2 regions of the Marinomonas vaga genome follow, and region 1 is predicted to be linked to the other one. Evidence: predicted binding sites of a transcription regulator. Region 1 holds the regulator's gene; the other holds the start of a gene.

Evidence for each region. Region 1 encodes LexA, which represses DNA repair genes until DNA is damaged. Its sites were predicted from a motif close to TACTGTNTANNTANACAGTA; they were not measured.
Region 2: a site for LexA is predicted at 2,747-2,766, ahead of recN (DNA repair protein RecN). Genes of this name have one in related genera too.

The regions. Positions count from the first base shown of each region.
Region 1 covers NZ_AP043903.1:3,107,218-3,122,529, reverse strand. Annotated here, with positions in the region: gene ACZ5DR_RS14595 (AzlD domain-containing protein) at 1-41, shown strand, start outside; gene ACZ5DR_RS14590 (glutamine--tRNA ligase/YqeY domain fusion protein) at 143-1,813, shown strand; gene cysS (cysteine--tRNA ligase) at 1,823-3,205, shown strand; gene ACZ5DR_RS14580 (universal stress protein) at 3,261-3,707, opposite strand; gene ACZ5DR_RS14575 (hypothetical protein) at 3,765-4,238, shown strand; gene ACZ5DR_RS14570 (hypothetical protein) at 4,210-4,998, opposite strand; gene topA (type I DNA topoisomerase) at 5,183-7,810, shown strand; gene ACZ5DR_RS14560 (DUF6586 family protein) at 7,807-8,283, shown strand; gene ACZ5DR_RS14555 (hypothetical protein) at 8,286-8,549, shown strand; gene lexA (transcriptional repressor LexA) at 8,618-9,241, opposite strand; gene dinG (ATP-dependent DNA helicase DinG) at 9,311-11,434, shown strand; gene ACZ5DR_RS14540 (DEAD/DEAH box helicase) at 11,523-12,854, shown strand; gene ACZ5DR_RS14535 (protein adenylyltransferase SelO) at 12,864-14,282, shown strand; gene ACZ5DR_RS14530 (NAD(P)H-dependent glycerol-3-phosphate dehydrogenase) at 14,305-15,312, shown strand, end outside.
Region 2 covers NZ_AP043903.1:592,122-607,433, reverse strand. Annotated here, with positions in the region: gene ACZ5DR_RS02820 (RnfH family protein) at 1-232, shown strand, start outside; gene ACZ5DR_RS02815 (outer membrane protein assembly factor BamE) at 238-555, opposite strand; gene fur (ferric iron uptake transcriptional regulator) at 625-1,035, shown strand; gene recN (DNA repair protein RecN) at 1,050-2,720, opposite strand; gene grpE (nucleotide exchange factor GrpE) at 2,904-3,473, shown strand; gene dnaK (molecular chaperone DnaK) at 3,575-5,494, shown strand; gene dnaJ (molecular chaperone DnaJ) at 5,610-6,740, shown strand; gene ACZ5DR_RS02785 (uridine kinase family protein) at 6,777-7,388, opposite strand; gene ACZ5DR_RS02780 (hypothetical protein) at 7,511-8,083, shown strand; gene ACZ5DR_RS02775 (DUF3392 domain-containing protein) at 8,093-8,428, shown strand; gene ACZ5DR_RS02770 (glyceraldehyde-3-phosphate dehydrogenase) at 8,693-10,063, shown strand; gene ACZ5DR_RS02765 (TSUP family transporter) at 10,137-10,907, opposite strand; gene ACZ5DR_RS02760 (hypothetical protein) at 11,106-11,390, shown strand; gene ACZ5DR_RS02755 (DUF501 domain-containing protein) at 11,462-11,998, opposite strand; gene ACZ5DR_RS02750 (hypothetical protein) at 12,006-12,416, opposite strand; gene ACZ5DR_RS02745 (aminotransferase-like domain-containing protein) at 12,678-14,090, opposite strand; gene ACZ5DR_RS02740 (methyl-accepting chemotaxis protein) at 14,279-15,312, shown strand, end outside.

The DNA.
Region 1 (15,312 bases):
TTGCTGCATTTTTTCTGGCGAAATTACTGGTAAGTCCATAGAAATCTTCTAAGGGCGTACCAATCACTTCTGAAAATCAGATATACTTGATCGTTAATTTTTCTAACCGTTACACGAACACCAATCGGGATTCACATATAACATGTCAGAAGCGTCAAAAACTGGGAACTTCATTACCCAAATCATTGATAAAGATAACGAAACTGGCAAGCACGGCGGCAAGGTGCTGACGCGCTTTCCACCTGAGCCAAATGGTTATCTTCACATCGGTCACGCCAAATCTATTTGCTTAAATTTTGGCATTGCAGAGCGTTACCAAGGGCAATGTAACCTGCGCTTTGATGATACGAACCCTGAAAAGGAAAACGTTGAGTTCATCGACTCGATTAAAAAAGATGTCGAATGGCTTGGTTTTGAGTGGGCGGACCAGCCTAAGTATGCTTCCGATTACTTCGATCAATTGTTTGCCTACGCTTGCAAAATGATTGAAGAGGGCACGGCTTACGTTTGTGAGCTAAATGCAGAACAAATGCGTGAGTACCGTGGCACACTTAAAGAGCCAGGTAAAAACAGCCCTTACCGTGACCGTACACCAGAAGAAAACATGGCGTTGTTTTTAGACATGCGCGATGGCAAGTACGCGGATGGAGAAAAAGTACTGCGCGCCAAGATTGATATGGCGAGCCCTAACATCAACCTGCGCGACCCTATCATCTACCGTATTCGCCATGTACACCATCATCAAACAGGTGATAAGTGGTGTGTATACCCTATGTATGACTTCACCCATTCATTGTCCGATGCCATTGAAGGGGTAACACACTCGATTTGTACTCTTGAGTTCCAAGATCACCGTCCTTTATATGACTGGACTTTGGATACCTTGGGCACATTCCACCCACAGCAGATTGAATTTGCGCGTTTAAATCTGAATTACACAGTAACCAGCAAACGTAAGCTTAAGCAACTTGTTGATGAAGGCCATGTTGAGGCGTGGGATGATCCACGTATGCCAACTATTTCGGGTATGCGTCGTCGAGGCTTTACTCCAGCGGCTATTCGTAATTTCTGTGAGCGTATTGGTGTGACCAAGTCTGACAGTATTGTTGACTTTGGTATGCTGGAACACGCCATCCGTGAAGATTTGGATGCTAAAGCTAACCGTGCTATGGCAGTGCTAAATCCCATTAAGGTGACATTGACCAATTACCCAGAGGATAAAGAAGAAATCTTCACGTTGGGTAATCACCCTAAAAATGAAGAAGCGGGTACCCGTGAGGTGCCTTTCAGTAAATACCTTTACATTGATGCGGCGGACTTCGAAGAAGTGCCACCTCGCAAGTGGAAGCGTTTGAGTTTAGGTACTGCTGTTCGCCTTCGCGGTGGCTATGTTATTACCTGTGATGAAGCCATCAAAGACGCAGATGGTAACGTTGTTGAACTATTGTGTTCCTACGATGAAAACACCTTGGGTGTTAACCCAGAGGGTTATAAGCCTAAAGGCGTGATCCATTGGGTAAGTGCTAAGCATGCAGTGGATGCAAATGTACGTTTGTACGATCGTTTGTTCAGTCACGAAGCGCCTGATGCCAAACACGAGGACAAAACCTTCCTTGATTTCATTAACCCAGAGTCTATGACAGTGGCGTCTAACGCTAAGGTTGAGCCTTCCCTCGCCCAAGCTGAACCCGGAGTGGGTTATCAGTTTGAGCGAGAAGGCTACTTCTGTCGCGACCTAAAAGAAGACGGCATGGTATTTAACCGTACCGTAACACTACGTGATTCTTGGGCGAAAATTGAAGCGAAAAGCTAAAGGCATAGCATGTTAAAACTGTTTAATACTCTGACAGGTAAAAAAGAAGTCTTTAAACCTATCGAGGAAGGGAAAGTAAAAATGTATGTATGTGGCATTACAGTCTATGACTACTGCCACATAGGTCACGCCCGTGCGATGATTTCATTTGATGTGATTACGCGCTTCCTGCGTCACATTGGATACGATCTGACATTTGTGCGTAACATCACAGATGTAGACGATAAGATTATCAAGCGTGCAGAAGAAAACGGTGAAGCTCCCTCAGCATTGACTGAGCGTATGATCGCAGCCATGCATGAAGACGAGCTTGCCCTGGGTAATAAGCTACCTGATCAGGAGCCTAAAGCGACTGAGTTCATGCAACAGATCATTGATATGATTCAAGTGTTGGTGGACAAAGGTTTTGCTTATCAAGGCGAAAGTGGTGATGTTTATTACCGCGCCAGCAAATTTGAAGACTATGGTAAGTTGAATAACCGTAAGTTAGAAGAAATGCTTGCTGGTGCTCGTATTGAAGTAGAAGCCGCTAAAGAGCATCCAGCAGACTTTGTGTTATGGAAACCAGCAAAAGCCGGTGAGGTTTCTTGGGAGTCCCCTTGGGGGAATGGTCGTCCAGGTTGGCACATTGAATGTTCTGCCATGTCAACACACTGCCTAGGTAATCATTTTGACATTCATGGTGGCGGTCCTGATCTTAAGTTTCCTCACCATGAGAATGAAATTGCTCAGTCTGAAGCAGCAACAGGTGAACAGTACGTTAATTACTGGATGCACTGTGGCGCCGTTCGCGTGAATAACGAGAAGATGTCTAAGTCCTTAGGCAACTTCTTTACTATTCGTGAAGTATTGGAAAAATTCAATCCTGAAGTAGTCCGTTACTTGATGGTTTCAAGTCAGTACCGCAGCAGCATTGATTACTCTGATGCTAGCCTGAAGGAAGCTAAGACCGCTCTAGAGCGTCTATATACCGCTTTGCGAGGTCAAGAGGTTGCGGACAGCTACCAAGCAACTGACTACACAGCGCGATTTGAAGAAGCTATGCATGATGACTTCAATACGCCGGTTGCTCTGTCTGTGTTGTTTGAGCTGGTTCGCGAATTGAATAAAGCCCGAGCTGAGGGTGCTGACAACGCTGCCTCATTAGCGGCAGAGCTGAAAGCGCTAGCAGACTTGGTGGGCCTACTGTCTCAAGATCCTGAGTACTTTCTACAAAACAGTACTCTAAGTGATGGTTTGTCGGCTGAGGACATTGAGGCTTATATAGCTGAGCGCGCTCAGGCACGAAAAGATAAGAACTTTGCTCGCAGTGACGAAATTCGTAATTTGCTGGATGAGCAAGGGATTACTTTGCTGGACAGTCGTGAAGGCACAACTTGGACCCGTGGTTAATCCCTAAGGTCCAATAAAAAAGGGAGGCTTGGCCTCCCTTTTTAGTGAGCGTTTCTTATTCCGGTTTATCAGACTTGTGTACGCGAACGGCCAAAACGTCACATGGAGCTCCATGAAGAACGCCATTTGCTGTTGAGCCAAGTAATAGGGCTAACCCATGGCGACCATGACTACCTACGACAATCAGGTCTGAGTTGTTTTCTTCGGCAATGCGATGGATTTCGCTTTCGATTCCGCCTTGGGTGATGATGGTTTCTTGTACAGGAATGTCTAATTGGTCAGCTAAAACAGACATGCGTTCTTTCGCTGTGGTTTCTAGCTGTTCTTGAATATCGCTAACATCGATGGGCACATCGCCACCGTAGGCGTAGTTAAGGGATTCTATGACATGGACAATAGTTAGGTTGCCACCAAAGGCTTTGCAAATTGCTGCAGCTTTATTGGCTACCAAGATGCTGTAATCAGTTAAATCAACAGCTAAAACAATATGTTGGTATGACATGGGATACCTCCACTTCAGGGTTCCATTTATTTATATTAATACACCAAGAGTAAAACAATGACAGCGCTAATTGTAGTTTTTATTGTGGTTTCCTTGATGGGATCGGCCTTGTGGGTCATGCCATCAAAGCGTGAACGGGAGAAAATGGAGCTTCGCATGCTGGCTCGAAAATTGGGGATCACTGTTAAGTTAACCTCTGTTAATTTGCCCGATAAATGGGACAAGGTAACAGAGCCCAAAAAAGTCTGTGCGTACCATCTGTACCGCGAAAAACCCCTTAAAGAGTTCACTGAAATTAACATATACCCTTACGAAGTATGGAAACACCCAGAATTGTGTAAAGGTTGGGTTAGTAGCAAAACTATTGATCTAAGTAGGGAAGTACAAGCAAAGCTGGAGAAACACCATGGTGTATGGGTTGCCCTAGAGGTAACTTCAGATCGTGTTAGCTTATTTTGGAATGAAAAAGGTGATGCAAGCGCCGTTCATGACGCTTGCGAGGTCATGGCTGATCTTTTAGCTCTTCGCTAATGGCTGCAGCGACAGCGTCAGGGGTCTTTGCCTCCAGCATCAGGTCGGCAAGGGCTTCTTCAGGGTTTTCAGACTCCTGAATGGCCGCTATCTGAGGGGCAATGATTTCCTTGATGCGCATGTCCACGTATTTTTCGAGCTCTTTTTTTTCAGGGCGGTCGATGTTGTTGGATTTCAAGTGCGAATTAATGACACCAAATAAAGTGGATGCCACACGTGTTTGGCCACTATGAAAGTGTTTGTTGGCTTGCACTAGTTGTCGATTTAGCTGAATCCAAAGGTTTAGCCAGCGTAAATAGGTGTAGCAAAGCTTGTAATGGGTGTTGCTAATTCGTCCTTTGCGACGCAAGTAGAGCAGCATTTTTGCCGCTTTGGTTAGGCGTTCCTTGTATTTGGTCTTTTCGGGAAAGCTCATTTCCCCTGGTTCTAAATTTAAGGGAGCGGGCTCTTGTTCTCGATCTTGCTCTGCTCTAGCAATTCGAGCTTCGACTTTTTCAGGGTCGTCAGTGTAAGACAATAGCTCTCGTAGGTTTTCTAAATAAAAATCGTAAAATGCGTCACTAACAATAGTGTCGGTGTGAAGGTCTTTTAGGCCAATAATGTGTTGCTCCATTCGATCAGCACGATTTTGTAACTGAAGGAATTTAAAACGTCTTTCTTTTATTTCACGTTCTTTTTGATGGGCGCGTGAGCCGATCACTACTGAAGCCAGTACGATTATGAAAAGAATGACTATAGTTAGTATCTGTAACGTGGCCATGATTGTCCTTTGTATGTGATTTCAGTATGTTAAAGGGCAAATACATGGCTCGGCAATAGGAATGTTGCGAATCTGCTTAGGGATAGCTTGTCATATATATGTGGTTTGCTTAATATCTGCGCCCCATACAACACTCTTATTCTCAAGCTCATCAAAAATTAAGTATTAAGGCTCAAACAACTCAATGGCTAAATCTCTGGTAATCGTGGAATCGCCAGCCAAGGCGAAAACTATTAACAAATATCTCGGTAACGACTATGTCGTAAAATCGAGTGTTGGTCATATCCGAGATCTGCCGACTGGCACCACATCGACGACGACACCAAAGGAACGTGCGCAGCAGGCGGCTTTAACTCGTAAGATGAGCCCAGAAGAGAAGGCTGAATACAAGCGTACTAAGTCCCGCAAGCAGCTTATTAATAGAATGGGCGTGGATCCAGAAAATAATTGGAGCGCCCATTACGAAATCTTGCCCGGTAAAGAAAAGGTGGTAGATGAATTAAAGCGCCTTGCTAAGAATGCCGACACCATCTATCTCGCAACCGATTTGGATAGAGAGGGAGAGGCCATCGCTTGGCATCTTCGTGAAGCCATTGGTGGGGACGACTCACGCTATAAGCGCGTGGTGTTTAATGAAATCACCAAGAATGCCATCAAGTCTGCCTTTGATACGCCTTCAGAATTAGACATGGCTCGGGTCAATGCCCAGCAGGCACGTCGTTTCTTGGATCGGGTTGTTGGCTTTATGGTGTCACCTTTGCTTTGGGCAAAGGTTGCTCGAGGCTTATCTGCAGGCCGAGTTCAATCCGTAGCGGTTCGCCTTATTGTTGAGCGTGAAAAAGAAATTCGTGCCTTTATCCCAGACGAATTTTGGGAATTGGATGCCAATTTAGCGACTCAGGACAAGACTAATATCACCTTTGCTACGGTTAAGTACCAAGGTAATGAGTACCGACCGACCTCTAAAGCAGAGTCCGATGAGCATGTTAAACGTATCGAGTCACACCCCTTTAAGGTAATAAACCGAGAAGATAAGCCTACTCGCTCTAAACCTTCTGCACCTTTTATTACATCTACTTTGCAACAGGCCGCAAGTACTCGTTTAGGTTTCGGTGTGAAAAAGACCATGATGCTTGCCCAGCGCTTATATGAGGCGGGTTACATTACCTATATGCGTACCGACTCTACTAACTTGAGCCAAGAAGCCGTTGAGTCTGTTCGAGAGTACATTCAGAGCAACTTTGGGGATGCCTACCTACCCAAGGAGCCGTTACGTTATTCAAGTAAAGAGGGCGCTCAGGAAGCCCACGAAGCAATTCGTCCCTCTGATGTCACAGTTACGCAAAATGTACTACAGGGCATGGACAAAGATGCCCATCGTCTTTATGACCTCATCCGCGCGCAATTCATGGCCTGTCAAATGACGCCAGCCGAATACACTTCAACAACAGTGTTTGTGGCTGCGGGCGATTATGAACTTCGTGCCAAAGGCCGAATTTTGCGTTTTGATGGTTACACTCGCGTGATGAGTGCATTGGGTAAAAAATCCGAAGACACTATTTTGCCTGATGTACAAACCGGTGACCTGCTTACTCTTAACGAACTTCTTCCGGAGCAGCACTTTACTAAGCCACCTGCTCGATACAGTGAAGCTAGCCTGGTTAAAGAACTTGAAAAGCGTGGTATTGGCCGTCCATCTACTTATGCTTCGATCATTTCTACGATCCAAGACCGTGGTTACGTCCGTGTTGAGAATCGTCGCTTTTACGCGGAAAAGATGGGCGACATTGTCACAGATCGCTTGGTGCAAAGCTTCAGCAGTTTAATGAACTATAGTTTTACCGCTGAGATGGAAGAGCAGCTGGATGACATTGCTGAAGGCGATAAGGACTGGATTAAGACCTTAAATGACTTCTACAGCAGCTTTAGCGACACATTAAATAAGGCAGAAGCTGACGAGGGTGGCATGGCTCCTAATGAGCCGACACCAACGAATATCGAATGCCCGACCTGTGGTCGTCCGATGCAAATTCGAACGGCAAGTACTGGGGTGTTTTTATCCTGTTCTGGCTATGCATTGCCACCAAAAGAGCGCTGTAAAGCGACCATAAACTTGGTGAGTGGTGATGAGGCCGTTGCTGTTGATGACGAAGAAGGCGAATCTAAAGCTCTTATCAATAAGCGTCGTTGCTCTATTTGTGGTTCAGCCATGGATAGCTATTTAGTGGATGAACACCGCAAGCTGCACGTATGTGGTAATAACCCATCCTGCCCTGGTTACGAGGTTGAGGAAGGGGTGTTTAAGCTTAAAGGTTACGATGGCCCGGTTATTGAATGTGATAAGTGTGGCTCTGAAATGCAGCTTAAAACGGGGCGTTTCGGTAAATACTTTGGCTGTACCAATGAGGCTTGTAAAAATACCCGTAAGCTTCTTAAAAATGGCGAAGTGGCACCGCCAAAAATGGACCCTGTGTCTATGCCGGATCTTCCTTGTCAAAAGGTTGAGGATCACTATGTGCTCCGTGACGGAGCAACGGGTCTGTTCTTGGCTGCGAGTCAGTTCCCTCGTAAGCGTGAGACTCGTCCGCCTTTGGTGAAAGAGCTTAAGCCTTACATGGATCAGATTGATCCTAAGTATCATTACTTTGATAAAGCTCCCCTTCAGGATGAAGAGGGAAATCCTACTGTTATTCGTTACAGTCGCAAAACGAAAGAGCAGTACATTATGACTGAAGTAGAAGGCAAGCCTACGGGCTGGAAAGCTTTCTATGTCAATGGTAAATGGGATGTTCAACCAGGGAAGAAAAAATGAGTGGATCCAGCTTAGCAAGTTCAACGAATCAACGTCTTGATGCCGCGAGGCGTCTATTGAGCCAAAGCCAGCAAGGGGAAGACAGTTGGCTTGCTTCTAGCTTTGAAAACTCTGCCTTATTTCAGCTTCGCAGTGCCCTGAATGGCTTACTTCAGGAAATTCAATCTGTGTATAGCTTGAAGGGCGAGTTGTCTGTGACAGCCATGGTCCAGCTTGCGGCGACTAAAGGTGTTATCGTGCCAGCTCTACAAGAGCTACAGCTGCTACAAGAAAATCGTCAGTCATGGCTGTCTCAGCTTTACTCTGGCTATGTGGCTGCCCTTGAGTGTACCCCGAATGTGGGTGCCGTATCGGCTAATTCTGGATCTGACCTGATTGGTAAGGGGTCAGACTCTGGTGCAGCGACAAAACACATCCTCAATTCACTGGTGGACATTGTACTGCGGTTTCGTGAAGATTCCGCAGAATATTAAGAATGAAAGATACGTATTTAGAAATTGTTGAATTAGAAAATGGAGACATTGTGCTCCGTCCTGCAAGCGAGGATGAGGACGATAAGACGCCCCTTGCAACCCTTAAAATCTCAGATGACACCAAGGCATTCTTAAAAGATCGTTATTTTGAATTGGCTAAGTGTATGTTCCATGCGGGCATTGACTACGTGTATTCAGAGGATTTCGATTCAGGAGAAGGGCATGATGCCCATGATGAAGAGTTTATGCCTCGTATTCTTCACTGATGTTCTGTGTTGTCTATCTAAAACAAAAATGGTTGCTTAAATAAAGCAACCTTTTTTGCTTTTGGGGACTAGATCCCACGTCGAATAACACCCACTGATAGACCTTCAATGACAAATTCTTCGCTTTCAAGATCAACGACTATGTCATTAAATGCTTCATTTTCGGGCTGAAGTCTGACTTCGCTGCCCTTTTGTTGGAAGCGTTTTACTGTTACTTCGTCACCGATTCGAGCGACAACAATTTGACCATTACGCACAGTGGTGGTTTTGTGCACAGCGAGTAGGTCGCCATCATAAATGCCAACATCTTTCATGCTCATGCCATTTACCGAAAGCAGGTAGTCGGCTTTAGGAGAAAACATGTCGGAGGGGACCTTGATGCGTGAATCAATATTCTCTTGTGCCAGAATAGGGTATCCTGCTGCCACTTGACCAACGATGGGTAGAGTGCCGTCTTCATCGTTTGCACTTTCGGCAGGTTGTTCAATTAAGCGAATGCCACGTGAAGCACCAGATAGCATTTCAATAGCGCCTTTTTTACTTAGGGCTTTTAAATGTTCTTCGGCTGCATTGGGTGACTTAAAGCCAAGTCGTGCTGCGATTTCAGCTCGAGTTGGCGGAAAGCCAGTTTCATTAATGAATTCGCGAATCGTCTCTAGGACATCAGACTGTCTTTTTGTTAATTTAATCATATGGCATCTGTTTGTTTATACAGTTACTGTTATTATATACAGCTAATCATCTATAGCTCAACTAATTAAATGCTTTCAGACAAGATAAAGAATCAAATTCAGCAAGCCTACCGAGATTATCTAGAGGCAAAAGGCCACAAGGCCCGTGTGGGACAGCGTCATATGATCGCGACCATTGCTCGGACCCTTGGCAATATAAAACAGGGCACCGAAGGTGAGCGGCTAGGTGAAAAGCATGTGGCTGTGGTCGAGGCTGGCACCGGTACAGGTAAGACCTTGTCTTACTGTCTTTCAACGATTCCGATTGTGAAGGATAAGGGTCTTAAGCTAATTATCTCTACTGCGACAGTTGCCTTACAGGAGCAAATCTTACATAAAGAGCTGCCAAGTCTTCTTGAGCATACGGATTATAGTTTCCGATATACCCTCGCTAAAGGTCGTGGTCGTTACCTGTGCTTAAACAACCTTGAGAGCTTTCTGGGTGCTGAAGAGCAATCCACAGAGGATATGTTCGCAGGCCTGTTTGAACAACATCTGGCGGCGGATGATGTCAATATCACCCTGTATCAGGAAATGGATGATAAGCTTCGCGACGGTGAGTGGGATGGAGACAAAGATAATTGGGAAGGCATCATTCGTGAGAATGATTGGCGTCGTCTCACCACTGATCATCAACAATGTACAAATCGTAATTGTGCTAACTTCTCCGCCTGTCCATTTTTTAAGGCCCGAGGTGAACTAGAAATTGCAGATGTCATAGTGGCTAACCATGATTTGGTGTTAGCGGATTTATCATTGGGTGGCGGTGCCATTCTTTCAGACCCCAAAGAAACCATCTATGTATTTGATGAAGGACATCATCTACCTGACAAGGCCATAGGTCACTTTAGACATGAAGTGCGTCTGCAACAAAGTATCAGTTGGCTTAAGCAGCTAGACAAAAACCTTATAAATTTCCGTCAGGAACTAACGGACGAAGTCAGTTTGTCGGGGCAGATCTTATTAAAAATCCCCCAGCAAATACAAAGCACGATCAACTTTGTACAGTACGTGCAGCAGGGGATCGCACCCTTTATCCAAGGGTTGGGATTGGACGAAGATACGCGTCAGCACCGTTTTGAATTTGGTGTTATCCCTGATGAATTACGCCAGCTGGCATACAGCCTTACTATGTCTTACCAAAAGCTCTACAAGCAGATTGAAACCATTCAGGATGAATGTAAAAAGGTAAAGCAAAATGAAGGCATGGGGATCACGGAGGAAACCGCTGAAAATTGGCTGCCAATCTTAGGTGTCATCTTAGGGCGTCTTGAAGCCTGTGTGGAGCTTTGGAAGCTCTATTCCGCTATTGATGATCAGACCTATCCCCCTAATGCCCGATGGCTTGTTTTAGTGGGCCAAGGCCTTGAACAAGATGTAGAGCTGGGTGGTTCCCCCATCTTAGCCGCCCATACGCTGCGTATGCAGCTCTGGGACAAGTGCTTTGGTGCGGTTGTTACCTCAGCCACATTGACGGCACTGAATGAGTTTCATCGTTTCAACATGCGCTCGGGGGTACCACGGGAAAGTGAGTATCTAAGGGTTATCAGTCCATTTGATTTTGCCAATAAAGGAACCTTGGTCGTCCCGAGTATGGACGCTGAGCCAAATCATGCGGAGGCACATACTAAAGAGTTGGTGAAGTATTTTAATGATCACATCGAAAAAGACCTTGGCTCTTTAGTGCTGTTTTCCTCCCGCCGTCAAATGGAAGAGGTGGCTGCTGGTTTAAAAGATGACCTCAAAGAATTGCTGTTAATACAAGGTGAGCAATCGAAACGGATTATCCTAGACGCACACAAGGATGCCATTGATGCTGGTAAAGGTAGCTTGCTATTTGGCCTTGCAAGCTTTGCAGAAGGGGTGGATTTGCCCGGTAAATACCTTACCCGAGTTTATATCGCAAAAATTCCGTTTGCTGTACCCGATGACCCTGTTGAAGCAACCTTAGCAGAGTGGATTCAAAAGCGGGGCGGGAATCCTTTTATGGAAATAACCATTCCTGATGCCTCTTTGAGATTGGTTCAGGCAACTGGCCGATTGTTGCGAAGTGAGACAGATGAAGGGGAAATCCATATATTGGATAAACGACTTCGTACTAAACGATACGGGGGACAATTAATCGCTAGTTTGCCTCCATATCGACAGATTTAGTAAGTTAAAGATGATAAAACTGGGGCATTTAGGTACACTCGGTGCCACGTTATTAAACTACCAATGAAAAGAGACGAAAGACTCCCACATGGATAAACAGCAAGAAGCCACACGCCCAACCTCTAAGGGCCCAAAACGTCAGCGTAGACCCCGTCGTAAACACAACAAAAATAGTGGAAGCGATAACCAAGCAAACGTTCAGGCTAACAAAGACGCAAAAAGTGGTGAGCTTTGGTCCGTTGATCAGTTCAAAGTAGATCCAGTAGAGGGTAAGTCACGTTTTCATGACTTCAACTTGCCTGATCGTGTCTTGAAATCCATTCAAGAAATGGGATTTGAGTACTGCAGTGAAATTCAAGCTGCGACCTTGCCAGCTACCTTGCAAGGTTACGATTTAATTGGTCAAGCGCAAACGGGTACCGGTAAAACTGCTGCGTTCCTGATTGCTATGGTCAGTGATTTCTTGGATTACCCTGCAGACGAGGATCGTCCTAATAATTTCCCTCGCGGTTTGATTATTGCTCCGACTCGAGAGTTGGCTTTGCAAATCGCAGATGAAGCAGAAAAACTCACTAAAAATACAAACTTGAATGTAGTGTCTTTAGTGGGTGGCATGAATTACGACAAACAGCGCTCTCAATTGGAAACCGAGTTCGTTGACCTAGTGGTTGCGACGCCGGGCCGTTTGTTGGATTTTGCGCGTAATAAGAAAGTAATGCTCAATAAAGTTGAGTGTGTTGTGCTGGACGAAGCGGACCGCATGCTTTCCATGGGCTTTATTCCGGATGTTAAAAGCATTATTCGCATGACGCCTCACAAAGAGCGACGTCAAACTATGTTGTTCAGTGCGACCTTCCCGAAAGATATCCAAGCACTTGCTCGTCAGTGGACTTTCCATCCAAAAGAAGTCTCTGTAGTACCAAAAGAGACGACCAACAAAAACATTGATCAGGTTATTTACACGGTCGAAGCGGAACAGAAATGGCCGGTACTAAAATCTTTGATTGAAGGTAATGATGGCCAGCGTACGATTATTTTTGCGAACCGCCGTGACGAAACCAGAGATTTATATGAAAAGCTGAAAGGCGCCAAGATCAACTGTGCGATTTTATCCGGTGAAGTGAGCCAGGATAAACGTGTGAAAACATTGGCTAAGTTCAAAGACGGCTCAATTCAAGTGTTGGTGGCAACGGATGTGGCTGGTCGAGGAATCCACGTAGACAACATCGAGCTAGTGGTGAACTATACTTTACCGGAAGACCCTGAAGATTATGTGCACCGTATTGGCCGTACCGGTCGCGGCGGCGAAATGGGTAAATCCGTCAGCTTTGCCAGCGAAGATGACGCTTTCATGATTCCTGAAATAGAAGCCACTATCGGTGCTTCTATTCGTTGTGAATACATGATCGAGCAAAAATAACGAGGTTTCATGAAGCTTTACCATCACTATGCGCAACTAGGCGCTGAATTTTCAGCTCATACTAAGATTCAGCCTTTAATTGAACAGCGCATAGTGGAGGTAAACAAGGACTTGGCAACAAGTCTTGGAATTGACCTAAGTGACAAAGACACTCAAGCCAAGCTTAACGGTGAGGTGCCCGTAGCGGATTCCTTAAGCATGGTCTATGCCGGTCACCAATTTGGTGGCTTTTCCCCTCAACTCGGCGACGGTCGAGGCGTACTGCTTGGGGAAGTAAAAGATTCAAACGGTCAGCTGCACGATATTCATGTGAAGGGGGCAGGGCAAACTCCTTTCAGTCGTCGTGGCGATGGCCGTGCTGTTCTGCGATCTTCCATTCGTGAATACTTGGCAGGTGAGGCCATGCACGCTCTGGGTGTGCCGTCCTCTCGCTCTCTAGCGCTATTCGACAGCCAACAGGCCGTGTACCGTGAGCAACCCGAACCTGGCGCTTTGCTGGTTCGTACGGCTCGCACTCACATTCGCTTTGGTCATTTTGAATATTTCTTTGCTCATAAGAAAACAGAGCAGCTACAGCAACTCATTGATTACACCCTAGAGCACTACTTTCCTGATGCCCTGAAATCAGAGCAACCTATCATTTCCATGCTTAAAGACGTGGTAAGTCGTACTGCGAAAATGGTGGCAAAATGGCAAAGCATCGGTTTTCAGCATGGAGTAATGAATACGGATAACTTTTCTATCCTTGGTGAAACGATCGATTATGGTCCTTATGGATTTATGGAAGATTATGATGATCGTTGGATCTGCAACCATTCGGATTATGAAGGCCGCTATCGTTTTGATCGACAGCCGGGAATTGGGCTTTGGAATCTAAATTGTCTTATGCGTTGCTTTTCTGGTCACTTGTCACGAGAGCAATTGATTGAAATATTGCAGGGCTACGAGCCTGTACTTCAACGCCACTATGATGAGCTGATGAGAGCCAAACTGGGTCTTAGCTCAGAGGTTGACATAGAGCCTCTGGTTCAGCAGCTTTTCTCTATTCTTCGTAAAGAGAAATTTGACTACACTATATTTTTTAGGTTGCTCAGCTCGGTGACCCCAGAAACGCCGGAAATTCTTCTTGACGAAGTGGTTGATCGGGAGTCCATGGGAGGCTGGTTGAAGGGTTACTGGACATGCCGCTTAGATAGCCGAGACCAGCATGACGTTTCAGCTCAAATGAAACAAGTTAACCCCAAATTTGTGTTGCGCAACTATTTAGCCCATGAAGCCATTCAAGCGGCAGAGGCGGGAAACTACCTGCCATTTAGAGAGCTTTTAAACGTATTAAAAAATCCCTTTGATGAGCATGCGGCCAGCGAAGCTCTGGCTATGCGCGCCCCAGACTGGGGGCGTGACTTAGAAGTTAGCTGCTCGTCGTAACCATAAGGTAAGCCTATATATTATGGACAAGCAATCAGTTTGTGTTTTGGGGGGCGGTAGTTTTGGTACTGCTCTTGCCAATATTATGGCTCAAAATGGCCATCAAGTTAGCCAATGGATGCGTAATGAGGAGCAGGTTGAAGAGATCAATCTAACGGGCCTTAACAGCCGCTATTTACCCAATGCTCCTTTGCATAGAGAGTTGCTGGCGACTAGTAATTTAGAAGAAGCCATTCGTGCTAGTAATACAATTTTTGTTTCTATTCCTTCTAAATCTTTTGAGCAAGTGGTCGAACGCATTCGCCCTTTGCTCACACCTGAAAAAATCCTTATCAGCACCACCAAAGGTTTCAACCCCAATCGCTTCGAATTAATGAGTGACATCCTCAAGCGTAATGGTGTGACAGAGCGAATTGGTGTCCTCAGTGGGCCTAACTTAGCCAAAGAAATTGCTGCAGGACAGCTGACTGGCTCTGTTATTGCCAGCGACGATGCTCCTCTTCGAGGTACTGTGATAGAGTTATTAAAGTCTCGGACTTTCCGCGTTTATGAGAACCAAGACAGTACTGGGGTTGAGCTGGCAGGTGCGTTAAAGAATATTTATGCCATAGTGTGTGGTCTTGCTAAGGCTGTGAAAGTAGGTGAGAACACCATGGCAATGATCATGACCCGTAGCTTAGCGGAGATGAGCCGGTTTGCCGTGCACTTCGGTGCAAACCCAATGACATTTTTAGGGCTTGCTGGGATGGGCGATTTAATTGCGACATGCTCTTCCCCGCTAAGTCGAAACTACCGTGTAGGCTTCGCCCTAGGTTCTGGAGAAGCGCTAGAAAAAGCAGTGGGCTCCATAGGTGAAGTTGCAGAGGGTGTTAATACACTTCGCATGGTGGTAGAAGAAGCACATAAACATCAACTGTACATGCCGTTAGCAGAAGGTCTGTATAAGTTGATCTTTGAAAACGCGAGCTTGGAATCCCTGATTGGTGGCCTTATGACTGGCGAACAAAAATGGGATGTAGAGTTTGCAACG
Region 2 (15,312 bases), 1.3 Mb from region 1:
TTTGGATGTCGAGGAAGGCTGTACGGCAATGGAGGCAGTTCGTCTGTCAAACATTGATGCGTTTTTTCCTGGTTTGGATTTGACTGCGCCGAAAATGGGGATCTTTGGTAAAGCCATTCGTAATCCAGAGGAGCATGTATTGCGTCCTGGCGAGCGTGTGGAAATTTATCGAGAGTTAAAGGTTGACCCGAAACAGGCTCGAGCCAACCGCGCAGCAAAAACGTCTAAATAAAACGATTACTTTTGCTGGATACTTTGCAGTAGGCCGCTGTCAAAGGTGAGTGTTAGGTGTTTTACATCACTTAACTTGCTGTTCTCATCGGTGTAGAGGCTAGTGAATAAGTAGTGCCACTCGTCGGGTTTGAAGGTGTCTCGCACCATTGGCGTGCCGAGAACGTAAATAACCTGAGATTCGGTCATTCCGATTTTGAGTTGCTCCACTTGTTCTGTTTTAATGACGTTGCCCTGTTCAACCGCTGGTTTGTAGGGTTGCGGTAGTAGGCTGCAAGCACTGAGAGTGAAGAGTGCTGAAAGCAGGAGAATCGTTTTCTTCATTGGTAAAATCCTTTGTTTGGTGAGCCAATGATAAAGTAATTATTAACAAGATCGAATAGAGAATGACTCATGAGCAGTGAAAATCAAGAACTAAAGAAAGCAGGACTGAAAGTTACGCTACCGCGTGTGAAAATTTTACAGATCCTTGAAAATGCAGGCGACCATCATATGAGTGCGGACGATGTGTATCGTACTTTGTTGGAGCAAGGTGAAGACGTGGGCTTGGCAACCGTTTACCGTGTGCTAACCCAATTTGAAACTGCGGGTTTGGTGGCTCGTCATCACTTTGAAGCGGGTACTGCGGTATTTGAATTGGCGAAAGGCGATCACCACGATCACATGATTTGTCTAGAAACAGGGAAAGTGATTGAGTTTGTTGACCCTATCATTGAGAAGCGTCAACACGAAATCGCAGCCGAGCATGGCTACGATATCGAAGATCACAATCTGATTTTGTACGTTCGCCCTAAGAAAGGCTAAGCGTGTAACGCTCTCTATTGGAGTTGTACGTTACCGAGCATCTCTTGCGCATGAGCGAGAGTTTGCTCGGTGAGCTCCAGTCCCCCTAATAAACGCGCAATTTCTTGCGTTCTATTCATTTCCGCAAGGGACTCTACTTTAGAGCTGGTAGCATTGTTTGCCACGCTTTTACTTACCCGCAAATGCTGATGCCCTTGGGCCGCAACCTGTGCTAAGTGTGTCACACAGAAGACTTGCCCTCGTCCGCCCACTGCACGCAACATGCGTCCGACGACTTCTGCAATGCCGCCACTGATGCCCACGTCTACTTCGTCAAATACGAGTGTTGGAATCACGGATGTATTAGCAGTGACAACTTGGATGCCTAGGCTGATGCGTGACAATTCACCACCGGAGGCAACTTTTCGCAATGGTTGAGCAGGTTGTCCTGGGTTCGAAGCAATCATGTATTCGATCTCTTCAAAGCCGTTGGCGCTGATGTGTTCTAGGGGTTGGCAATGAATGTAGAAACGCGCATAAGGCATGCCTAATCCGTGAATTTGCTCCTCAACTCGTTGAGCCAATTCTTCTTTTGCTTGCATGCGTTTTTCAGTCAGCAAGGTGGCGCTGGTAGTAAGCTGCTGGTAGCTTTGCTCTTCTTTCAGTTTAAGGGCTTCAAGGCTTTCTTCACCACCAGAAAGCTGGTCTAGTTCTGCTTCCACTTCATCACGCAACAGTAATAGACCTTCTGGGAGTACCTTGTGTTTGCGCGCTGTGTCATAGATGTCTTCTAAACGGCTTTCGATGGCTTGCAAACGCTCGGGATCTTGCTCAAGGGTGTCCTGGTAATGGGTTAAGCTAGAAGACGCTTCTTCCGCTTGAATTAGAGCTTGGTTCATCATCTCTAGGGCGTTTTCGAGCTCTTTTGTTGGCGGCTCAATACTACTGGCTTGTTGAATGGCTTGATGTAGCATGGAGCACACATTGCCTTCATCGCTTTCTCGTAGGATGGCGCTGGCGTGATAAGCCTTGTATTGAGCGTCAGCAATGTTGGACAAGAAAGACTGCTCTTGTTCAAGGGACTCGATTTCGCCTTCCTTTAAATCAAGCTGAGACAGCTCTTCTGCTTGATAGGAGAGTAACTGTACTCGCGCTTCCATTTCAGTGGAGCGGTTTTGCTTGGCGTGCAATTCCTCACGTAGCTTTTTCCAGGCGCTGTATTCCGATTGCACTTGACGGGCAAGCTCTGTCAGCTGGCCATACTCGTCTAATTGTTGGCGTTGAGCGCTGCGTTTTAATAGGGACTGGTGTTCGTGTTGACCATGAATGTCCACTAGAAAGCTGCCGGCCTCTTTTAGGTCAGCAAGGGTGCAAGGGCGTCCATTAATGTAGGCTTTAGAGCGACCTTCTTTGGTGATGACCCGGCGCAGTATGCAGTGATGATCGTTTTCTAAATCCCGTTCTTCCAGCCAGTCTTGTACGTCTGGATAGTTGCTTATCTCAAAGGTGGCGCTGATATCGGCTTTCTTTTCCCCATGTCGAACAACCCCTGCATCGGTACGCCCACCTAAGCATAATGATAAGGCGTCAACCATGATGGATTTGCCGGCACCGGTTTCCCCTGAAATGGCGGTCATGCCATTTTTGAGCTCAAGATCTAGAGAGTCAACAATGGCGAAATTTGAGATGGCGATACTGGTTAGCATGAGATGCTCCTGATACGGCGAAATAGATATGGTTATTTATACAGTAGTTGGTTGTTTTTTGACAAGTGGGGCGTAAAGAAATTATTTCCGTAGATTTAATGGGGGTTAGGTGTTGAAAGGTTAAAAGGTGTCCCCATATAGCCCACACAGACAGTGATTACTTCCTGTTATTTGGAGATGAAAATGAGTGATCAGCCGAACAAAGCTAACCAAGAAGTCGAGCAGGACGAACTGCTAAACGAAGAGGAAGTCGCAACGGCCGAAGAAGGTCTTGAGGAAGTTCAGGAAGCGGGTGCTTCTGATGAGCTCGCTAAGGCGCTTGAAGAAGTCGCGACCTACCGAGAAGCTGCATTACGTGCTCAAGCAGACGCGCAAAACGTGCGCCGTCGCGCTGAGCTGGATGTTGAAAAAGCACACAAGTTTGCGTTGGAAAAATTCGCCAAATCGGTGATTACCGTAGCCGATAACTTGGAGCGTGCTTTGTCTTCTGCCGCGGAAGGGTCTGAAAATGATCCAATGCGTGAAGGAGTTGAATTGACGTACAAAGACCTAGTGGAAACCTTGGCTCGTTTTGAAGTTGTAGCCGTTGATCCGCAGGGTGAACCGTTCAACCCAGAATTACATCAAGCGATGACAATGGTGCCTAACCCAAATATGGAACCAAATACCGTTATGGATGTGGTTCAAAAAGGTTACACGCTGAATGGCCGTTTATTGCGCCCAGCGATGGTAGTGGTTTCAAGTGCTGCCTAAAAAACTGTCATTTTTTTGACACCGGGCTCTTGAAATTAAAATCACTGCACCCAAATACAGAATTATCGAAACGAACAACGAATTTTTACTGGAGATAAACCATGGGCAAAATCATTGGTATTGACTTAGGTACAACCAACTCTTGTGTTGCTGTCCTAGACGGTGACAAATCTCGCGTAATTGAAAACGCAGAAGGCGATCGCACCACCCCATCTATCGTAGCATTCACTGAAGACGGTGAGACGCTAGTAGGTCAGTCTGCGAAACGCCAAGCGGTAACAAACCCAACGAACACTCTATTCGCTGTTAAGCGTCTGATCGGTCGTCGTTTCCAAGACGACGTGGTTCAAAAAGACATCTCTATGGTGCCTTACAAAATCATCAGCGCTGATAACGGTGATGCATGGGTAGAAGTGAAAGGCGACAAGAAAGCGCCACCACAAGTATCTGCTGAAGTTCTTAAGAAAATGAAGAAAACAGCAGAAGACTACCTAGGCGAAAAAGTAACAGAAGCCGTTATCACTGTACCGGCTTACTTTAACGACTCTCAGCGTCAAGCAACGAAAGACGCAGGTAAGATCGCTGGTCTTGAAGTGAAGCGTATCATTAACGAGCCAACTGCTGCGGCGCTAGCCTACGGTCTAGACAAAGCGACTGGTGACTCTACGGTTGCTGTTTACGACTTGGGTGGTGGTACGTTTGATATCTCTATCATCGAAATCGCTGACGTAGATGGCGAGAAGCAATTCGAAGTATTGTCGACTAACGGTGACACCTTCCTAGGTGGTGAAGACTTCGACATGCGCGTTATCGAATTCTTGGCTGCAGAGTTCAAGAAAGAGACAGGTATTGATCTACATAACGACCCATTAGCGCTACAGCGTCTAAAAGAAGCGGGTGAGAAAGCGAAAGTTGAGTTGTCTTCTTCTAGCCAGACAGAAGTGAACCTTCCTTACATCACGGCTGACGCAACAGGTCCTAAGCACCTTAACGTTAAATTGACTCGCTCTAAGCTTGAGTCTTTGGTTGAAGATCTAGTGACTAAGTCCCTAGAGCCTTGCCGCCAAGCACTAAAAGATGCAGACCTATCTGCTTCTGACATCGACGAAGTTATCCTAGTTGGTGGTCAGACGCGTATGCCTCTTGTACAAGAGAAAGTAACTGAGTTCTTTGGTAAAGCGCCTCGTAAAGACGTGAACCCAGATGAAGCCGTTGCAATCGGTGCATCGATCCAAGGTGCGGTACTTGCAGGTGATGTGAAAGACGTACTTCTTCTAGACGTGACGCCTCTTTCTCTAGGTATCGAAACAATGGGCGGTGTCATGACTCCGCTTATCGAGAAGAACACGACTATCCCAACTAAGAAGTCACAAGTATTCTCAACTGCGGAAGATAACCAGAACGCTGTAACGATCCATGCCCTACAGGGTGAGCGTAAACAAGCGTCTCAAAACAAGTCTCTAGGCCGTTTTGACCTTGCAGACATTCCGCCAGCGCCACGTGGTGTGCCACAAATCGAAGTGAGCTTCGATATTGATGCCAACGGTATCTTGAGCATCTCTGCGAAAGATAAGGCGACTGGTAAAGAGCAGTCTATCGTAATCAAAGCCTCTTCAGGTCTAAGCGATGATGAAGTGGAAAAAATGGTAGCAGACGCAGAAGCGAATGCTGAAGAAGACCGTAAGTTTGAAGAGCTTGTACAAGCTCGCAATACTGCGGACGGCATGATCCACGCTACGCGCAAAACTCTGACTGATGCGGGTGATAAAGCGACTGCAGAAGAGAAAGAAGCGATCGAAAAAGCGATCACTGATCTTGAAGCTGCGCTAGAATCTAACGACAAAGATCAGATCGAAGAGAAAACTAATGCGTTGACTCAAGCGTCTGGCTCTCTAGCTCAAAAACTATACGAGCAAGCTGATGCAGGTGCTGCCCAAGGCGGTGCTGAAGAAGCGGCTGGTCAGAAGCAAGACGATGCAGTGGATGCTGAGTTTGAAGAAGTAAAAGACGAGAAAAAATAAGCCAAAAGCTTAGTTTTATCGTCGTCCCGAAGGGACTATGCAAAACACGGGACGCCACCGTGTTTTGCTGTCTTCGGGCTAAAGAGCTCACTCTACAGATTCAGGAAACCCTGCAATGAGTAAACGTGATTATTATGAAGTACTTGGTGTAAGCCGAGACGCGGACAAAAAAGACATCAAAAAGTCTTACCGTTCGTTAGCCAACAAGTACCATCCGGACAAAAATCCGGATAATCCAGAAGCACTGGATAAATTTAAAGAAATCGCCGAAGCCTACGAAGTGCTGTCTTCTGATGACAAGCGCGCGGCCTATGATCGCTTCGGACACGAAGGCGTAAATGGCCAGCCGGGTGCAGGCGGCTTTGGCGGTGGTGCAGGCGGTTTTAGTGACATCTTTGGTGACGTATTTGGCGACATCTTTGGTGGCGGCGGCGGTGGCGGACAAAGTCGTACCCGTCGTGGCTCTGACTTACGTTACACCCTGGAGCTTGACCTAGAGCAAGCAGTATGGGGCTGTGAAGAGAAGATCCGCATTCCAACCCTTGTGGAATGTGAAGTATGTGATGGCTCTGGTGCCAAACCGGGTTCTAAGCCGAAAACTTGTGGCACCTGTGGCGGTGCTGGCCAAGTGCGCATGTCCCAAGGTTTCTTCTCAGTTCAGCAAACCTGTCCAGAGTGTCATGGTCAAGGCCAGATCATCTCTGATCCGTGTAACTCTTGTCACGGCCAAGGTCGTAAGCAAGAGTACAAGACTCTGAATGTTAAGATCCCAGCTGGGGTTGATACAGGCGATCGCATTCGCCTATCAGGGGAAGGGGAAGCCGGAACTCATGGTGGACCAGCGGGTGACTTATTCGTACAAGTCTCCGTTAAACCTCACGCGATTTTTGAGCGTGATGGCGCTAACCTATACTGCGAAGTACCGATCAGTTTTGCTACGGCAGCATTGGGTGGCGAAATTGACGTGCCGACTTTAGATGGTCGTGTACGTTTGAAAGTCACACCAGAATGTCAGACTGGTAAATTGTTCCGCTTGCGTAACAAGGGTGTTAAGCCTGTACGCGGTGGCCCAGTAGGGGATTTGATTTGTCGTGTACAAGTTGAAACGCCAGTTAATCTGACAGATCGCCAAAAAGAATTGTTACAAGAGCTGGCAGACAGCATGGGGGATGATTCAGATCATTCGCCAAAGCAAAAGAGCTGGTTTGACGGTGTGAAGAAGTTTTTTGAAGACATCAAAAAATAGTCACACTGACATCTTGTCTTGAATCAAAAAAGGAGCCTATCGGGCTCCTTTTTCCGTTAATAATGACTCAATATAATGGCGTAATAAATTCGCCGCATTGGTGAAGCTATTATTGTTCGGAATAATGAAATCTGCTTTGTTGCGAATCTCGATGGTTTTTAATGATGCTTGGCGAACATGGCGCATGTAGCGGCTGGTCACCTCATTAACATTACGTCCGCGCTCGGCGATATCGCGCTTCAATCGACGTACGATGGCGATGTCCATGTCGGTGTCGACAAACAAAAGGTAATCGACAGCATCGCGGATAGCGGGATCTTGAAACATCATGTGCCCTTCAACCAGTACGACTTTACTCGGCTCAAGGTTACGATAGCCAACTCGCTTGTGTTGGGAGTGATCGTACACAGGGATTTCGTTGGGCTGCTCTTGGTTTTTGCAGTTGTGGATAGCAAGGGAGATGCTTTCCAAATCTAACGAGTTTAGATCATCAAAGTTATAAACATCAGGGTCAATGCTGCCGCAGCCTTTGTAGAAACTATCCTGACAAATTATGGTCAGTCTATCTTGTAAGCCTTCTGCTAACAGTGAGCATAGACGGCTTTTGCCGCTACCAGAAATGCCGGTTACGCCAATTACGAGTGCCATGGGCTACCTCAAATGGATAAGTGGTTTACAATGAAGTATGGAATATGGCGCTATATTATCAAAGAAAGGTAAAATCCGCTTCCTGACTTTTTGGTTAAAATTAGATTTAGGTTTGTTGAAACATGTTTTTTTATCGAGTTGCGTTGCAAGTGTTTACGCTAATGTTGGGTTTAGTGAGCGTACAAAGTTTTGCGCAAGAGCAGACCGAGCCAGAACCTGTGGTTGCCCCCAGCTATGCTAAAGGAGCAGAGCTATTTGGTATTGGGTTTAATGACCTATCAAAGTCTTCCTTTGAAGCGCACCTTAAAAAAATGGGCTTAGAGCCTTATCCGTCCTATCGTGCTGGAATTGCCAGCTATAGCTTAGGAAAAGAGGGCATATTAGGAATTCGTGAACTGACTGTGCGTTACAACACGTCTAATTTTGTTGAGAAGGCTACCATGTCAGGTGTGGTCGAGAGTAAAGAAAAGCGGGCGAGTTTGGGTAATGTGTTAGTTAAAAAATATGGCCAGCCTGATGTAGGATTTGTCCGCGATGGCTTTGGGAGAGCCCGTTGGTTATTGTCCGATGGCACTGAGATTGAACTTCACAACACCACCTTTGATGTGTCCGTTTTATATGTGGATACGCGTCCTGCTCGAGAACAAGCCTCTGGCCAAATTGACGTTGAGGCGCTGATGCGCCGTGCTCGGTAATGCTTCTTCATGATTAATGTGCTTTATGATCTTAACGCCTCTTTGGCGTATAACTTACGACCTTATCTACAGGATATTTCCCTTGCCTTGGTGGCGACGCTTTTAGTCATTTTCGGTGATCATGTTAATGGTATGCTTAAACGTGCCGTGGCCAATTGGTTCTTCCTTGCCCGTATTGGTGCATTTGTTTTGATGTGTACCTTCGGATATGGCTTTTTGACTTTATGGGGACAGCCTATGGTGTATTGGTTGCTGACTCATATAAGTTCGGTATATCTCCCTAGTTTTATCCTTGCTTGCTTCTGTCTCTTAGGTTTTTTGGCTGAACGAAAGCGTTACGTGTAAAAAATTTAAGAAAGTTTCCACCAGTTTCTGTTAGTAAATTACGTAACTTTATTAGATTAAAAGGGCTTAAAAACCGACTTTTATATGTATTGTTGTTATTTAATAACAGACCTTTCAGAATTACGTTGTTTTCATAAAAAATCGCCTTAAATGCACGATTTTAAAGGGTTTTTGTTGTCGAGCTACAATTTGTTTTTGCCATTTTGAATGGGTAAACTGCGCCCAAATCGTTAGAAATCGTTTGTTTTTCTCGGGGGCAGATACATGGCAAACACTTGGATAGAAACCGTATCAAAAGTTGAATCAATGATTCCTCTTTTGGGTAAGTTAGGTCGTGAGCAGTCAGTTAAAGTTCAGTTAGCTGGACAAACACTTATGTCTGACTCTGTCACAGGATTAGTGGCTCTTTTTGATCAATATCCTGAAATCGATCTAGCACGTGTATATCAAGTGTTGGAGCAACTGATCGAAGGCAACACCGCCAACACAACCGTTGAGTTGGAAGAAGTATTTGCTGCTGCAGATCTTGAGACACTAGCGGGTAATGCTGTGGCGGGATCTACAACGCCTGTTGTGCTGTACGGCTTCGGTCGAATCGGTCGATTGCTTGCTCGTCGTATGTGTACTCTTGGCCATACAACGCCAGGTATGCACCTAGCCGCAATCGTTGTACGTAAAGCCTGCGACAATGATCTAGCGAAACGCGCTAGCCTACTTAAATTTGATTCAGTACATGGCACCTACGAAGGTGTTGTTAAAGCTGACGCAGAAAACGAACAGCTCATTATCAATGGTCAGCCCGTTAAAGTGATCTATGCATCGGATCCAAGCACTGTTGATTACACAGCATTTGGTATCAACAATGCCTTGCTTGTTGACAACACAGGCCGCTGGCGTGATCACGATGGCTTGAGCGTGCATCTTGCTCGCCCTGGCATCGAGCGTGTTGTGCTGACTGCACCTGGTAAAGAGATGAAGAACGTTGTGTTCGGTGTGAACGACAGCGACATCAATTTTGATGACAAAATTTTGTCTGCGGCATCTTGTACCACCAATGCTATTACTCCGATTCTTTCTGTATTGGAAGCGAAATACGGCATCGAATCTGGTCACGTAGAGACAGTTCACGCTTACACCAACGACCAAAACCTAATTGACAATGTTCACAAAGGTGATCGTCGTGGACGTGCAGCAGCCATGAACATGGTTATGACAGAAACTGGCGCAGCAAAAGCCGTTTCTAAAGCCATCCCTTCCCTAGAAGGCAAGCTAAGTGGTAGCGCTATCCGTGTTCCAGTGATCAACGTTTCTATCGCAGTGTTAAGTCTTAATCTAAAGGCTGGTACTTCCGTCGAAGAGATTAACGAAGTGCTGAAAAATGCTTCAGCAAGCGCTGCCTTGGCAGGTCAAATCGGTTTCAGTGCCGAATCTGATGCTGTTAGCTCGGATTTCATCGGTAGTGAGCAAGCAGGAATCTTGGATTCACTGTCTACAAAAGTACGTGGTAACCAAGCGACTCTATACGTTTGGTACGACAACGAATACGGCTACAGCTGCCAAGTGGTTCGCCTAATGGAAAAACTAGCCCAAATGGCGCTGGTTGAAGGTGAGACCGTGGCAAGCGCAGCCGCATAATGACCGGACACATTTAAGCATGTGTGTTAGTTCGGCGACCCTCGGGTCGCCGTTTTTTTGCCTGCGTGTTAGCTTAACTAGACAGTAATAATTTCGTGGAGAGAGCGATACACATGAGTATCACTAATGGGCGAATGAGCTTTGCACCTTTCGATATCACCAGTCGTGAGCCGACTTGAGCCCCAAGCCAGCTTCCAATCCCCATTAGAATTCCCAGCCCCCAAAGTACGTGACCGCTGAAGCTAAAAATGATCAATGAAGAGGCATTACTGGTGGCATTTAACACCTTGGTATGAGCCGTGGCGGAAACAATTGAATAGCCCATGAAGCAAATGAATGCGGTAGAGAAAAAGGCCCCGGTGCCTGGGCCAATCAGACCATCATAAAAACCAAAAGTCAGTCCTGCTGCAAACGCAAATTGCGTCATTGTTAGTTGCTTAAACTTGGCGATGGCTGGCTGTATCTTGGGTAACAGCCAAAAGAAAATAGCGACGCCGATGAGAATTCCAGGGATCACTTTAATCAACAGATTACTGTCTAGGTAAGACACCAGTAACGTGCCTGACACGGAGCCAATGGCCGTCATTATGATCGGGACTTTTAAGGAGTTTAATGACACCGCTCCGGTTCGAACAAAATGATAAGAGGATGATAGCGTCCCAGCGCTTCCTTGAAGCTTGTTGGTTGCTAAGGCTTCGACGGGAGACACTCCTGTGGCAATAAGTACGGGGACAGTAATCAAACCGCCACCGCCTGCTAGGGCATCTATTAATCCGGCAACAAAGGCCGTAGCAAAAAGGGCTATCAATGCCCAATAGGGAATATTCGGAAAAAGCCAGTCCATGTGCAATCCTCTTGTGTAAACTTAATCAGATAGGTGAATGTCTTAGTATTCTAAGATGCCAGCCTAAACTTTGGGAATGGAAAGTGTTGTTTATTGCAGCAAATAACATTACGTTTTGATACATGTGGTAGCTTGAGCATTGACTGCGAACTGGCTACTGTAAGGAATACAGTGTTCGTATCACAAAGGGTTTACAGAATGGCTAAACAACACGCAGAGGTTCAGCAGGACGACTTTATGAAGTTCGGTGGCGAGCGTCCGAGTTACCTCGATATCGAGGATGAGTTGATGGCTTTAGGCGGCCATGGCGTTACTGGTAATAATTTTAAAAAAGAAGTGTTAAAACTAGCGGGCTGGACCGGTGGTGCCTTAACCACTTACGCCCAACGCCCAGCAGTTGCCTGCAATGCATTTAATAAGGTGCGTGAGATTCTTCCTAAAGTATCGAGCCCAGATGAGCTTCGAGCAGCACTGAAAGGGTGACCTAAAGAGTTTTGTCTTAATCAAAATAATAAGGCCAGCAATTGCTGGCCTTATTATTGTCATAGGGTCGTTTAACGACTGTAGGCTTGACGCGCTTCGGCGTCGGCAATATCTCGGATGCCATATTCTTCATCTAATATCTTACCAATGATGTTTTCTCCGGCAAGGTGATGTCCGTATTGCATGTGTAAGCAGCGAACCTGATCCCAGTTTTTAATGCCGCCTATGCCTAAGGTTTCAAACAGGTGAGTGAAGCCTTTTTCTTCAATAATGGCTTTATGTTCCTGGCTCATGGCATCCCAACGGCGCTTCACATAATCCTCGTGGGATCTATGGTAGGCAGCACGGAGTTCTTCATCGTCTTTGATACGTTGCTCAAGCTCTTTTACGACACCTTGGCTTTCGATGCGCGCAAGGGCTTTATCAATGGCGCTGCTGGAGAGCCAAAATAAAGTTGGAAAAGGTTGGTCAAAGACCCAGGTTTCCATTTCAAGAACTTGGGGAACACCATCGGGTGAGTAATGTGCAACGCTGCGAATTCCGCTAGGTGTGCGACCTAATTGCTGAGTAATGATGTCAATATCAGCTTGAGATAGGGTACTAGTCATGAAGAGTTTAAATTGTAAATGCTGGGAAGCTTGCTGCGAATTGCTGAATCCATTCGGCAGCCGCTTCGTTATAGTTTAAGCGTCGGCCTTGAAACTTCGCCTGTCGGCGATAGTGCTCGATCTGTGAAAGCTGTTCTACCATGCGGACACAGTAACAGTCTTCTTTGTTAGGGAATTCGATAGCGATGCGATATTCGTCCCGCTCATTGTCACACCAAGCGATGCGCCCAACAACACAGAAATGCGGGTCAATTTCTTCCAATGTTATGCGTACAGATGCGCCCGTTTGAAAAGCGCTAGAGGCTAAGTAGGTAATGCCTACAAAGCCGTGCCGATCTGTGCCTACAGTCGGAAAAGACTGATCCTCAATCACTTCGATGTTTAAGGGTAAGTCTTTTGGATGTGCAACAAATTCCATCGCGACAAGCCAGTTCTATGTAATTAATTGGTTTATCGGCCAGACAGCCATAAGGTTTAAAAGAAAGCGAATTGTACGCTTTTTAATCTGGCTGTACAGACGAAATTTAGGATAAATTCCACGGTCTAAATAATTTTTCACTATTGGTATCTGAGCCTCACGTAAATCCCACTAGAACAGGCGTGATAAGTACCCATTATGGGCTGAAAAATTCAGGCCAGTGGGAATTTCATCCTAACCTATTAAAACGCTATGCATATATCAGTCCATTAATTCAAAGCAAAGGCGACCAAGTGTTTTGAGTGCCGTTTCTGTGTGGTTGTTCCATGGGAGAGCGTAATTAATACGGATATGGTGGGTGAAGGTTCCAGAATGGCTGAGGGCATGGCCTGGTAGCAAACCTATTTTATGTTGTAGTGCTAGCTTATGGAGTGCTAAAGCATTGATCTCTTTGGGTAAAGTAACCCAAAGGATAAACCCTCCTTTCGGCGCAGAGTAGTGAGTACCGACGGGAAAGTGTTTAGTGATTGCTCCTTGAAAGTAGCTTAAGTTTTGTTGATAGGTTTGGCGAGTCTTACGTAGATGACGGTCATAGGCGCCATTTTCTAAAAAATTAGCGATGGCAACCTGCGTTAACGTAGGCGTGGCAAAGGATTGCACATAAGCCTGTTGGGCAATTGCCGCTTGTTGTTTACCGCCAATAATCCATCCGACGCGAAATCCTGGTGCGATACTTTTTGAAAATGACCCGCAGTAGATAACCTTATCTTGCCTGTCTAATGCTTTTAATGACGGCAGTCTTGGAGATTGATAGCAAAGCTCTCCATACACATCGTCTTCAATGATGGTGATGTCATAGTTAGCGGCCAGCGTGAGTAGCTCATGGCGTGCGGGTTGAGGCATCTGCGCCCCCGTTGGATTTTGATTCTCTGGGGAGACCACGCAAGCTTTAATCGGATGCTCCGCTAAAGCATTGGCCAGCATACTTAGGTCTAAGCCCGTGTCCCAGTGACATGGGATTTCGATGACCTTTAAATGTAATGCTTTGGCTGCTTGCAGTATTCCATGATAGCTCGGGCTTTCTATCGCAATGGTGTCACCCGGCATGGTGGTGCTCTGTAGCGCAAGCATTAAGGCGTGTTGGCAACCCAGTGTAATCAGTATGTCTTCAGGGGATAACTTGCAGCCGGTATCGAGCATGCGAATGGCAATCTGTCTACGCAACACTTCAGAGCCAGGTGTGAAAGCGTAAGCGGCACAGATATCGGGTTCTAAACGCATCAGGCGACCAACGGATCGCTGCAATTGTCGGATGGGTAAGAATTGGTTGTTAGGGATGGCTGCACCAAACTGAGTCACATTTGTATCTTGAGAAAGCCGTAGCACGTTAGCCAACATGGTCTGGATGCTTTCATCCTGATCTGCAGTGGACTGGGGACGAACTTTTAGGGGTTGAGTAGGAATACTGTGAACAAAGTAGCCTTTTTGTGGCTGGGCTTTGATCACCCCGCGATCCTCAAGTAAACGATAGGCCTGTAGCACGGTTGCCATGCTGACTTCCATCTGGGCGCTGGCTTTTCGTACGGATGGAATGCGCTCGCCTAGCTTAAAAAGTCCCTCTTGGATATGCGTTTCAATTTGATCCGCGACTTTTTGATAGAGGGTTTGATCCATGGATGAAAGTGGCCTTAAGTTTGCTAGCTGTTCAATTTATCAGATTGCGCTCTATAAAATAAGTCAGATAAGGAGCGGAGGCCTAAATGAACTTGCGGTTACGTTTGTTTACAGGCAAAGTTGAGTAAAGAAAACATAATAATTGCGAGGCGCGGAAACCAAATGTTTACACTATTTTTTGAGAGGAAATGATGTCTCTATCTGTTGTGCAGCGTGTGCTGCTTGGTTTTGTGCTGTTATTGGTGTTGCTGTTTGTGGTCGCTGGCGCTGGCGTCCAAGGTCTCAACAGTGTTCAGGAACGTATAGAAACTGTAACTGGAGAAATGGCTAATATCTCCGATGGCAGTAATGCTTTGAGTGCGCAAATGGGAGAAACCAGTAGTGCTGTATTGCAGTATTTGGTGGCCTCCAGTGATGCAGCATTAGAAGAAGCGATGACTCAGTTCAATCAAGGCCGTGATGCGTTTGCTGCACAAAGCGAGGCGCTTAAATCATTGGTCTCAGACTACCCTGACATCCTTGCGGTATTGACCGCGGTGGATGACCAATCCGATGAGTTTATGGCTGTGGCCAGTAGCGCCATTGAAGATCATACACGTCAAGTACAGCTTAAACGCAATCTTGCGGATAAGAAGCTAGATCTGAAAGATACAATGAGCTTTGTGGTTGATGACCTGAAGGCGATTGAGCGTTACCCAGAGAGTGATGAGCAATCTTTTGCGTCTGGGTTAGCCCGTACGCAAATGGAAAGTTTGCAATTACTGATTAGTGATTACTTTGATACCTCTGATATCAGTGATCTAGAAGACCTGCAAAGCGATATTGATTCTTCATTTGGTCCTGTGGATCAAGTATTAGAAACCATTAATGATGAGATGGTGGTTGAGAACATAGAGATCATTCGTCAGGCGGCTCAAGCTGAAGATGGTGTGATTGCTGAGTACTACGAGTTAAATAAGATTGAGGTAGAAGCGGAAATTGCCGCAGCGAGCTTACTTAATAGCCTTAATGTCATCCAAGGATACCAGCAAGAGCTCAGTGGCATGGTGAATGAGCTACGTGACCAGGCTAAAGATAATGCTCTAAGCGCCTCTTCTAATGCTAAATACATTTCGATTTTAGTGGTGGCTGTCTCCGTCATCATTGCAGTATTAGTGGCGTTATGGGTTAGCAGAAGTATCCGTAAGCCGTTAGCGAAGATTTTAGAGATCTTGGATCTTAT